DNA from 2 places in the Enterococcus sp. AMC1623 genome. Region 2 is predicted to be linked to the other one. Evidence: predicted binding sites of a transcription regulator. Region 2 holds the regulator's gene; the other holds the start of a gene.

Region 1 (5,661 bases), 120 kb from region 2:
ATTAAATGCGGCATTAACAAGTGATTCTGCCAGAGCAGTATTATCACGAGGGGTAATGGATACGATTATCAATTTGGATCCAACAGTTATTGCGATTCAAGAAACAAAACTATCTGCTAAAGGTCCGACAAAAAAACATATCGAAATTTTAAAGGAAAACTTTCCTGAATACCAAATAGTATGGAGAAGTTCCCAAGAACCGGCAAGAAAAAGTTATGCAGGTACAATGTTTTTATATAAAAATCATTTAGAACCAAAACTGCATTTTCCTGAAATTGGTGCGCCAAGTACGATGGATTCAGAGGGGCGGATTATTACCCTTGAGTTCGATCAATTTTATTTAACACAAGTGTATACACCGAATTCTGGAAATGAATTAGTTCGTTTGAAAGAAAGACAAATTTGGGACGAAAAATATGCTGCATATTTAGCTTCTTTAGACAAAGAAAAAATTGTTTTAGCGACGGGCGATTTTAATGTGGCACATAAAGAGATTGATTTAGCTCATCCGGATAGAAATCGTCTTTCAGCTGGTTTCACAGATGAAGAACGCCAAGGTTTCTCAAACCTGTTGTCATTAGGTTTCACAGATACATTTCGTTATTTGCATGGAGATGTAACTGGTCAGTACAGTTGGTGGAATCAGCGAGTAAAAACAAGTAAAATTAACAATTCTGGTTGGAGAATCGACTATTGGTTAGTCAGTGATCGTGGAGCAGATAAAGTAGTTACTTCTGAAATGATTGATTCAGGAGTACGACAAGATCACACACCACTATTACTCGAAATTGCTTTAGACTGATTGAAAAAAATTTGATGAACGTTTAATCATGAGGAGGAATACGATGATTAATAAAGAAAGAGCAATCAATAAATTTTTAGAACTTGTTCAAATTGATAGTGTTAGCTACCATGAACGTGGTGTGGCTGATTATTTGATTAACTATTTTAGTGAATTAGGTTATGAAGTTCTTGAAGATAAACTATCAAATGAAAAAGTTCCCTTATCAAATGCAGGAAATGTGATTGTTAAAATACCTGGGAAGGGTGCTTTAGCCAATCAAGAAACATTGATTCTTGAAGCTCATATGGATACCGTGGAACCTGGAAATGGGATAAAACCTTCTATTACAGAAGACGGGAAATATGTTGTTTCTGATGGTACGACTATTCTTGGTGCAGATGACAAGGCGGGGATTGCTCAAATACTAGAAGTTGAAGCAGTTTTGCGTGAGAATGACTTGTCACATCCTCCCTTAGAGTTTTTATTTACAATCTGTGAAGAAGTAGGTATTTTGGGTGCTTTTGCAGTTGATACAGAATTATTAGCAGGAAAAGTTGCGTTTGTTTTAGATGGAAAAGGCGGACCAGGAACAGCTATTATTGGTGGACCAGATTATTATGATGTTTCTGGAAAAATTATTGGTAAAGCCGCTCATGCTGGGATAGCGCCGGATTCAGGTATTTCATCTATCCAAGTGATGGCAGAGGCAATTTCAAATATGAATCTTTTGAAGATTGATGAAAATACAACAACAAATATCGGAAAAGTAATTTGTGACTATCCAACAAATGTTGTTCCTGAGATTACAACATTTGCCATGGAAATACGAAGTCTTGATCATGAGAGTGGTAAAAAACAGTTAAATCACGTTATTGAAACGCTTCAAAAAGCAGCAGATAAATTTGACGCGAAGTTAGAATATGACGTCGATCAAAGCTTATATGCATATCATCATGAAGACGATAATCCGGTAATTAAACGTTTTAAAGAAATGTGCAAACGGCATAATCTTAACTATCAAGGACTAGTAATGCGTGGAGGTACAGATGTTAGCGGTCTGACTTTTAATGGTATTGATGCCATTGTCCTAGCAGCAGGTGGAACAAATGGACACGAGCTACAAGAGCGCTTAATTATTGATGAGTTCTTAGAAAATATCCAACAAGTCATTTGGCTTGTTACGGAATAATTAGAAGATAAAAAATAATCTCGTAACCGTAAATACGTTATGAGATTATTTTTTTATAGATGGTTTCATGAAATTAAATGAATTACTTAGGAAATGGCTGGTCGGTTCTTCTTTTTTTAGATGTTCAAACGAATTTATAGAGAAAATACTCCATAGAGACTGTTCAAGCAGATAGAGATACTAATTACATAAGACCATGCATTGATAGTTTTTCAATGAGAAAATATCTTGACAAAACATACGAATAAGTGGTTATAATATACACGAACATACGTTTGTTTTACGAGGTGAGAAGTATGAAATTTGGAAAGAATCCTGAATTTAATTATGCTAAAGAACCTTCGAGAGATATTTTGTGTATTGATTGTAAATCTTTTTATAGTTCGGTGGAATGTGTAGAACGTGGTCTAAATCCGATTAAAGCGAAGTTAGTTGTAATGAGTTATCCGAGTGATAGTTTAACAGAAAGAGGCAGTGGGTTAATATTAGCTAGTAGTCCAAAAGCTAAAGAAGCTTATGGTATTACGAACGTTTCAAGAGCTAGAGATTTGCCTTTTCCTTATCCAGATGATCTTGTAATTGCACCCCCAAGAATGGCTTTATACATGCGCAAAAATATGGAGATTAATAATATCTATAAAAAATATGCAGACGAAGCAAACCATCATGTATACAGTGTGGATGAATCATTTATTGATGTTACTGATGGGTTAAAAATGTACGATGTATCGAGTGCTTATGAACTGGCACGATTGATTCAATTGGATGTTCATGAACAGATGGGATTGTACACAGCGATTGGTATTGGCGATAACCCTTTATTAGCTAAACTTGCGCTAGATAATGAAAGCAAACACAACAGCGATATGAAAGCTGAATGGCGTTATGCATCAGTGCCTAAAACTGTTTGGAAAATTGCATCTTTAGAAGAGATGTGGGGGATTGGTAGACGAACAGCTATGAAGTTACGAAAAATGGGGATTAAAACAGTAGATGATTTGGCACATAGTAATTATTATCAATTAAAAGAAAAAATGGGAATTTTAGGAACGCAACTGTACGCTCATAGTTGGGGAATTGATCGGAGTTTTTTAGGTCAAACGTATCAGCCAAAAAGTAAGTCTATCGGAAACTCGCAAGTGCTTCCACGAGATTACACACAAAAAAAACAGCTTGAAGTAGTTATCAAAGAAATGGCTGACCAATTAGGAACTCGTTTACGTCGAGAAGGGGCAAAAGCACAACTTGTTTCTTTATGGGTTGGTTTCAGTTTAGGCTACACAGATTGGACGGGTAAAGGTGGCTTTCATCAGCAAGTTCGTATACCTGCGACAAATACAACAAAAGAGTTAGTAACTTGTCTATTAACCATTTTTGAGAAATATTATAAAAATCAAGATGTTCGCAATATAAGTGTGAATTGCAGTGATTTAATCTATACAACTTCTTTGCAACTCAACTTATTTGAAAAACCAGAACAACAAGAACGTCAAATAAAAACTGATTTAGTCGTAGATACGATTCGTCATAAATTTGGATTTGGTTCTATCGTTCATGCGCATTCATTATTAGAAGGAGGTCGTGCTATTGCACGTTCTAATCTGGTTGGGGGACACGCAGGAGGTTTGGCAGGTATTGAAGGAGTGAATACACATGATAGTCAATCAAAAACGAACGAAAAAGGAATTTCATGAATACAATGACTATCATGATCGTCCATTTGGTTTAAAATGGGGCACAGCTTTTGCAATGGAAGAGTTGATGACCAGTATTCATACAAACGAAGAATTTGCTGTAAAGGACAATCAACCTTTGGAACAAATGTCTCAAGAAGAGATTGACTTGTTGTTAGTTGAATCATTCACCTATTCGAAAGAAGTGGAGATTCAGCTAAATAGCAGGGATGAATTTGGACGTCTTTTAGACAATGTTACGGGTTTCTTTTTAGGTGAAGTGTCTGACGATTATCTTATCATGGATAATCAAAAAATATTTTGGGAAGATGTTCGGCATATTCACATTAAAAATCCAGAAAAATGGTTTGAAGTTGACGTATTTACAAATGATTCTCAAAAGAAAGAAGTCTTAACTAAAGAATACGTAGAATATATTGTTGATGACAGCTATCAGCCTTTTTTTGAAGAACTTGATTAAATAGTGTGATAAGTTTTTTTCAACCATTTATACTTACTGAAAATTCTGTTTAATTGGGAAACAAAGATAAATCCAAATAAGAGGTTATATGTACATAGCCTCTTATTTGGATTTATTATTCAGACTGGTATATCCCATGTAAGTATAAATAGATTCTTTTAGAGAAATCTTCACTTCTATCCGTGCTATCTAAATATGCTGCCATCAATATAAATAATTGGCTTACTGCAAAATCAATATCCACTGAATGTCGTAGATGATTTTTATTTTCTTGTAGTAGCTGGATAAACGGAGATTTATACGACTTTAAAAACAATTGATACAGTTTCATAGAAGTTTCTGTAGATACTGTATGCTGTATATCATGCATCATTACAAATAAATTAAAAGGATGCTTGGCTTTTAAAAATTCAACCATATCTAATAATTTTATCTCTAAGGTAGAATTTGATGCGTTTGCAATTTTTTTTAAGTTAATCTCTACGTCATTTGATAAACGCAACATAACTTGATAGTAAATATCTTCCTTTTTTTTAAAGTGATAGTAAATTGTCGGTTGTGTTACGCCCAAAATTTGTGTGATTTGTCTGGTAGATGTAGCTTGATATCCTTGAGTCATAAACAGCTGTTCGGCTACATCTAAAATTTCTTCATACATAAAATCACCTGAATTCTTAATTCTACATGTTTCCTTTTAATGCATGAATTAACTCAATCTTTCTACGAGTACTAACCACGTGTTTCTTTTCATAAATATTATAGTGATTTCTTCTAATTTCAGGGAGTAATTCTTTGTAAATCATAAGTGCACTTAAGAGTGCGTGACGTGCGTCATTTGCAATAAAAGGAATCATTTCTAAGGATTCATTATACAGTTTTTCTGCTTTTTTTGCTAGTGCTTCCCAAAGATTAATAAAATTGTCTGATATAATTTGTTTTTCTAAATGTGTTGTTGTAATTTGGTAACGAAGCATATCTTCTTTCGGAAGATAAATTCTACCTAAACGATAATCTTCGCCAATATCTCGCAAAATATTTGTCAGCTGCATTGCTTCGCCTAATTTTTTTGCGGGTGTGATAATTTTAGTTGGGGTAGGAGATAGCACAGGTAGAAGCATTAATCCTACACTACCAGCTACATAATAGGCATAATCTAATAGTTCTTGTTGTGTTTTTGGTTGTTGAAAATTCAAATCCATTCGTTGCCCTATTAACATATCATAAAAGGGGCGGATATCCATTGGAAATTCACTAAAAACGGCCTCTAAAGCTAGCCACATTGGATGATTGGGAACTGATCCAGCTTCAAATAATTCTAATTCTTGAAAAAGTTGTTGTAATTTTTGAGCATCTTTCTCTTCGTCTACTATATCATCAGCTAATCGACAGAATGTATAAATGGCATAAATACTTTGAGCTTTCTTTTTTGGTAGTTGAGAAAAAGCTGCATAGAAAGACTTTGAATGTTGTTTGATAGTTTGTTCGCAAATTTTAAATGCTTGTTTGCGGTCTTCAAAAATATTTTGCTGATTAA
Region 2 (5,661 bases):
GGCAATTCTCCGGCAAAAGCTTGGTTGAATTGGTTGGCTAATTCTGGATAAGCGGTTTCGTATGCTGCAAATAATTCATTCCAAGCTGCTTCATACTCAGCACCTTTGTCGACCATTGTTTCTTTAAAACGTGCTGCAACTTCTTCAGGTACAGAAAATTCAGGATAGTCCCAGCCGTACGCTTTTTTCGCTGCTTGAATGCCTTCTGCTCCTAACGGTGCACCATGAACAGAAGAGGTACCTGCATTTGGTGCGCCAAACCCGATGACAGTTTTCACTTCAATCAAGGTTGGTTTCTCTGTTTCTGCTTGCGCTTCTTCAATCGCTTTAGAAATCGCTTCTAAATCTGTTCCTTCTTCTACAAGGATATGTTGCCAACCGTAAGCTTCAAAACGTTGTCCGACATTTTCTGTGAACGCTTTTGATGTTGGACCATCTAAGGAAATATCATTTGAATCATATAATACAATTAATTTTCCTAATTTCATATGACCTGCCATTGAAGCTGCTTCTTGAGAAACACCTTCCATTAAATCACCATCTCCACAAAGTCCATAGGTGTAATGATCAATCACGTTAAATTTCTCACGATTGTAAGTAGCAGCTAAATGAGCTTCAGCCATTGCCATTCCGACTGCCATGGCAATCCCTTGTCCCAGTGGTCCAGTCGTTGCTTCGACGCCATCTGTATGGCCAACTTCTGGATGCCCTGGTGTACGGCTATCCCATTGACGGAAGTTTTTCAAATCATCGGTCGTTACATCATAACCTGCGCAATGCAATAAGCTATATAATAACGCTGAACCATGTCCTGCCGAAAGCACAAAACGATCACGATCGACCCAATTACGAGAAGTTTTTGGATTTACTTTCAAATGTTTTGTCCATAATGCGTAGGCCATTGGAGCAGCCCCCATTGGTAGTCCTGGATGTCCCGAATTTGCTTTTTGTACCGCATCAATACTTAATGTACGTAGCGTATCAACACCAAGTTGATCAATTTTATCAAACAATACTAACGCCTCCTATTTAGGTTTTTTTTACCTATATTACATATCTATTATAAAAGATACCTCTGCAATTATCAATACTTTTTGCATCGGTATCTTTTATTTTACTTTCTATTGTGTAAACCTTTCGCTTTTTGAATTTGTTTTAGTTTTTCCGGCGTCACATCATTGCCTTCTGGATCGACTACTTTCATCCCTTCAATATGGTGCTTCATCCCACCACGAAAAGCTGTAATATACTCTCGTCTTAATGTTTGCTGTTCTGCTTGTTCCTTTTCAGTAAGTCCTTCTGTTTTTTTCTTTTTAGCTAACTCATTAATTCTATCTAATTTTTCTTTGGATAACATGATATCAAGCTCCTTTCTTTTCCATCTTATACAAAACAATCAAAAAAAACAATCAAAACAGAAACCGAACGTTTGTTTGATTTTTTTCAGAGCATATGTTACACTACGTTTAATAAAACTAGTCATATTTTTCATTTTATAATGATTCAAATAAAGGAAAGAAGGTGTTCGTTTTGGCAAAACGTACAGAAAACCGACAACTTGAAGTTTTAAAATTTATTCATACTCGAGTCAGTGAAAAAGGGTATCCACCTACAGTGAGAGAAATTGGTGAAGCTGTGCAACTTTCCTCTACATCAACTGTTCATGGTCATTTATCACGTTTAGAAAAAAAAGGCTTAATCCAAAGAGACCCTACAAAACCTCGAGCCATTGAATTAACCACACTGGGCTTAGAAACAATCGGTGCTCAACAACAAAAAATCCCTTTGTTAGGTGTAGTAACTGCTGGTGAACCCATTTTAGCAGTAGAAGAGGCTTCTGATTTTTTCCCAATCCCTCCTAATCTAGTTGAAGATAGTGGCCAATTATTTATGTTAACCATTCGCGGCGAAAGCATGATTAATGCTGGCATTCTAGATGGTGATCAAGTAATTGTAAGAAAACAAGACATTGCTGGAAATGGCGATATTGTTATTGCTATGACTGATGAAGATGAAGCAACTTGTAAAAGATTTTATAAAGAAAAAACTTATATTCGATTACAACCGGAAAATGATTATATGGAACCAATTATTTTACCAAGTGTTAAAATTTTAGGGCTAGTTGTCGGTTTGTATCGTCACTTTTAAAAATTCTTCATATCTATAACGAAGAGCACCCAAAATGTTAACCTAAATTTTGAGTGCTCTTCATTTTTATTTAATTTGAAAGAATTTCTGCTGCTAAACCGTTAATAAAATCGGGATGAGTATTCGGCATATCTAAGCGACGGTACTCTCCATCTAATTCTTCTACTAATTCTTTACACTCAATATCATTATCATAGAGTGTTTCTAAATTATCTGCAACAAAACCAAATGGTAGGTAAATAATCTCTTCATAACCTTCTTTTAACAATTCTTCGGTCACATCTTCAACACGTGGACCAATCCATTTATCCGCTGTACGTCCAGCACTTTGCCACGCATGACCAAAGTCCAATGAACCTGCTACACGTTGCGCAATTGCTTTAGCGGCACCGGTTATTTCATCAACATACGGATCGCCATTTAGCAATAGACGCTCAGGCAAACTATGTGCCGTGAACAAAAATTTCTGCTTTTTCTCAGAATTCAATGCTGCTTGAATTTGGTTAGCCCAAAATACTTGAAATCCTTCATGTTGCCAAAAGTGACGATGTGCTGTATAGGAAATTTCTGGATAAACTTCCAATTCTTTTTCAACACGATCATGATATTGCTTAATAAAACTAGAATCATGTGGTGCTAGTACCATTCCATGAATCGTTTGAAATCCTTGCGCTACAATATCTGCCACTGCATCTTCAATAAATGGACGAATATGACGTAAACCAGTAAACACATGATACTCTACTGCGCTAGTCGCATTTAATTTTTCCTCAACAGCTAAACGTTGCGCCTCTGTGATACGAGCTAAGGGTGAAACTCCACCAATTTCTTCATAACGACCAGCTAATTCATCATAAAGTTCTTGGGAAGGTTCTTTCCCATGACGAATATGGGTATAATAATCCCAAATTTCTTCTGTATTGTTTGGTGTCCCATAACTCATTAGTAAAACTGCTTGTTTTTGCATGACAAATTATGCCTTCTTTCTCATATAAAAAATAAAAATTAGTGTGACAACCATTAAACCAATTAACATTTGGGAAAAACCAAGCGAACCAGTCGCATGTGCCAAGACACCGATTATGGTAATACCAATTGTCATACCTAATTTTTTACAAACCGATAATAAACTCAAAGAAGCATTACGATCTCTAGGCGAAGCTTCTACCACTAATACTTGTAACGGAACAGTCATTAATGCCCCAATCGCAATACCAAAGAACAACAGTGCAATCAAGAACATTTTAAACGAAACAACCGAGAAGTACATAGTAACTAAGCTAATAAAAACTAGCATCATTGTGCCTGTTGTAGAATGTGTTGCCCCTTTTCTATCTGTCCAAATTCCCGCAATTTTCGAACCAATAAAAGTTCCTACAGCCATTACTGTCATTAATGATCCTGCTTTTCTTGCATCAAGATGGAATGTCATTTCAATAAATGACGGTAAGAAAGCAAATAAAGACATCACTAAACCTGTTGTAATTCCTCCAAGTAAACTTGTACGATACGCAGGTACTTGCCATAATTTTCGTGAAAATAGTACAGCTAATTTTTCATTTTCTCGTGCTGTTTCTACCTTCATAAATAAAGTGCTAGCGATAATTAAAATTGCTGCATAAACAACTAATTCTACGATATGACCACGAGAAAACCCTCTTGTTAATAATAAATTAAATGCTAGTAAAGCTAATACAAACAAACTGTTTCCTTTGATATCAAACGATTTTGTTTCTGAGTTTGTTACTTTTGGCACAATGAAGAATGCAAGTAAGAAAATAATCGCAATTAAACATGCCATAACAAAATAAATATTACGCCAATCATGGGTTTTGGCTAAACTAACTACACTGATAATAGGTGCGACAATTGTCGATAAGGCAACTAATGCCCCGATATTCCCAACTCTTCCACCAATTTTCCTTTCTGTCTTGGCAAAAACCAAAGAAAGTGTCAACGTTAATAGCGAACTACTACCAAAAGCTTGCAGCGCACGAAAGACTAGTAACATTGGGAACGATTGACTTAAAGCAATCCCTAATACACCAACGAAATAAAACGCTAATTCTGTTAAAAAGACCATACGATAACCAAAACGGTCGATCATACTTCCCATAACAGGCGTAGCAAATAATAAACCTAATGTATAAATAGAAACAATCCAACTTTTTTCAGCAGGTGTTAACATTAATCCTCTAGCCATTGAAGATAAATTAGTACTAATAATTCCCGAATCTAATTGTGTGATAAATAAACTAATAACTAATAATGGGGCAAACCATCTTTCTGATTTTGTGGCACGTAACTCCATTGAACAAATCCTCCTAAAGCAACCCTAAATATGTTTGTAATTGTTGTGTTGTATTTAATGACGTTCCGACCATAAAATATGGAAAATCAGAATATACACTGCTGGCTTCTGAAAAGCGCATTTCATAAATAATTTTTTTAAATTCTAATGGATCTTCGGCAAATAAAGTTACGCCCCATTCATGATCATCAAAACCAATTGATCCTGTGATAAATTGACGAATTTTCCCTGCATATTTACGACCAATTAATCCATGTTCTTTCATTAGCTCACGTCTTTGGTCATAAGATAACGTATACCAGTTGACATCGCCTGAACGGACTTTGTTCATCGGATAAAAACAGATATACTCTTCTTTCGGTAATTCTGGATAAAGATTTTTATTTGTTCTTGCCCAAGCTGTCTCTGTTTTTGGCATTCCACTATATGTGCCAAGTTCAATTACGGAAACATAGCTGTGAACTGGTTGTAGGTATTGATAGATTGCCAAACTATGCCATGCGTTTTCAGCAGCATTGAGTTCTTTTAATTCTGGTCGCAACAGCATAAAACCAAAATCACCCTTGTGACCGGTCACATTCCACAAATAATGACTGCCTTTTTGTGCATCCTCAATTTCTTGCCATTCGTTCACTAACTCAGACAATTCGTTGATTGCTGCTTGCTTTGTTTCATTTGTTTCTTTTTGCCATGCTGCCCAATTCATTTGAAAAACAAGATGCAAGCAATACCATCCATCTAAGGTTTCCACCTTTTCTGTAATCATGTGTATCCTCCCTAAAAAATTAATTATATGTGTTACCGTTATTCGTTATATCATATTAAATAAATTTAAGCAGAGCTTTTGCTTGTGAAATTTTCAAAAACATCAGCGCATAATAAAAACAGCATGTACAACAATGGTACATGCTGTTTGTTATCACGTAGATTCCTTTAATAATAAAAATAAAAAGTAAGGCGCACCAATGATAGCAACGACTGTTCCAGCAGGAATTTCACCACTACCAGGTGACAAACGACCAATGGTATCGCTCAATAATAACAATAAACTGCCGATTATAGCTGCTATTGGTAGTAATTGCCAATGCTTTTTAAAGCCTAATCGCTTGGCAATATGAGGAGCAATCAACCCTAAAAATCCAATACCTCCCGTCACAGACACTGCGGCACCAGTTAAAGCAACTGCTGCAACAATCAATTTT

Evidence for each region. The regulator LexA, encoded in region 2, represses DNA repair genes until DNA is damaged. The targets are predictions, from matches to a motif close to CNAACANNTGTTNG.
Region 1: a site for LexA is predicted at 2,238-2,251, ahead of AC4BC7_RS04635 (Y-family DNA polymerase). Genes of this name have one in related genera too.

What each region holds. Positions count from the first base shown of each region.
Region 1 covers NZ_CM177096.1:924,128-929,788, reverse strand. The annotation lists gene AC4BC7_RS04645 (exodeoxyribonuclease III) at 1-802, shown strand, start outside; gene AC4BC7_RS04640 (M20/M25/M40 family metallo-hydrolase) at 846-1,973, shown strand; gene AC4BC7_RS04635 (Y-family DNA polymerase) at 2,270-3,667, shown strand; gene AC4BC7_RS04630 (hypothetical protein) at 3,627-4,127, shown strand; gene AC4BC7_RS04625 (TetR/AcrR family transcriptional regulator) at 4,243-4,785, opposite strand; gene AC4BC7_RS04620 (phytoene/squalene synthase family protein) at 4,808-5,661, opposite strand, start outside; gene AC4BC7_RS04615 (phytoene desaturase family protein) at 5,658-5,661, opposite strand, start outside.
Region 2 covers NZ_CM177096.1:802,700-808,360, forward strand. The annotation lists gene tkt (transketolase) at 1-1,013, opposite strand, end outside; gene AC4BC7_RS04055 (DUF896 family protein) at 1,115-1,357, opposite strand; gene lexA (transcriptional repressor LexA) at 1,531-2,148, shown strand; gene hemH (ferrochelatase) at 2,219-3,115, opposite strand; gene AC4BC7_RS04070 (MFS transporter) at 3,122-4,459, opposite strand; gene hemQ (hydrogen peroxide-dependent heme synthase) at 4,473-5,225, opposite strand; gene AC4BC7_RS04080 (FecCD family ABC transporter permease) at 5,379-5,661, opposite strand, start outside.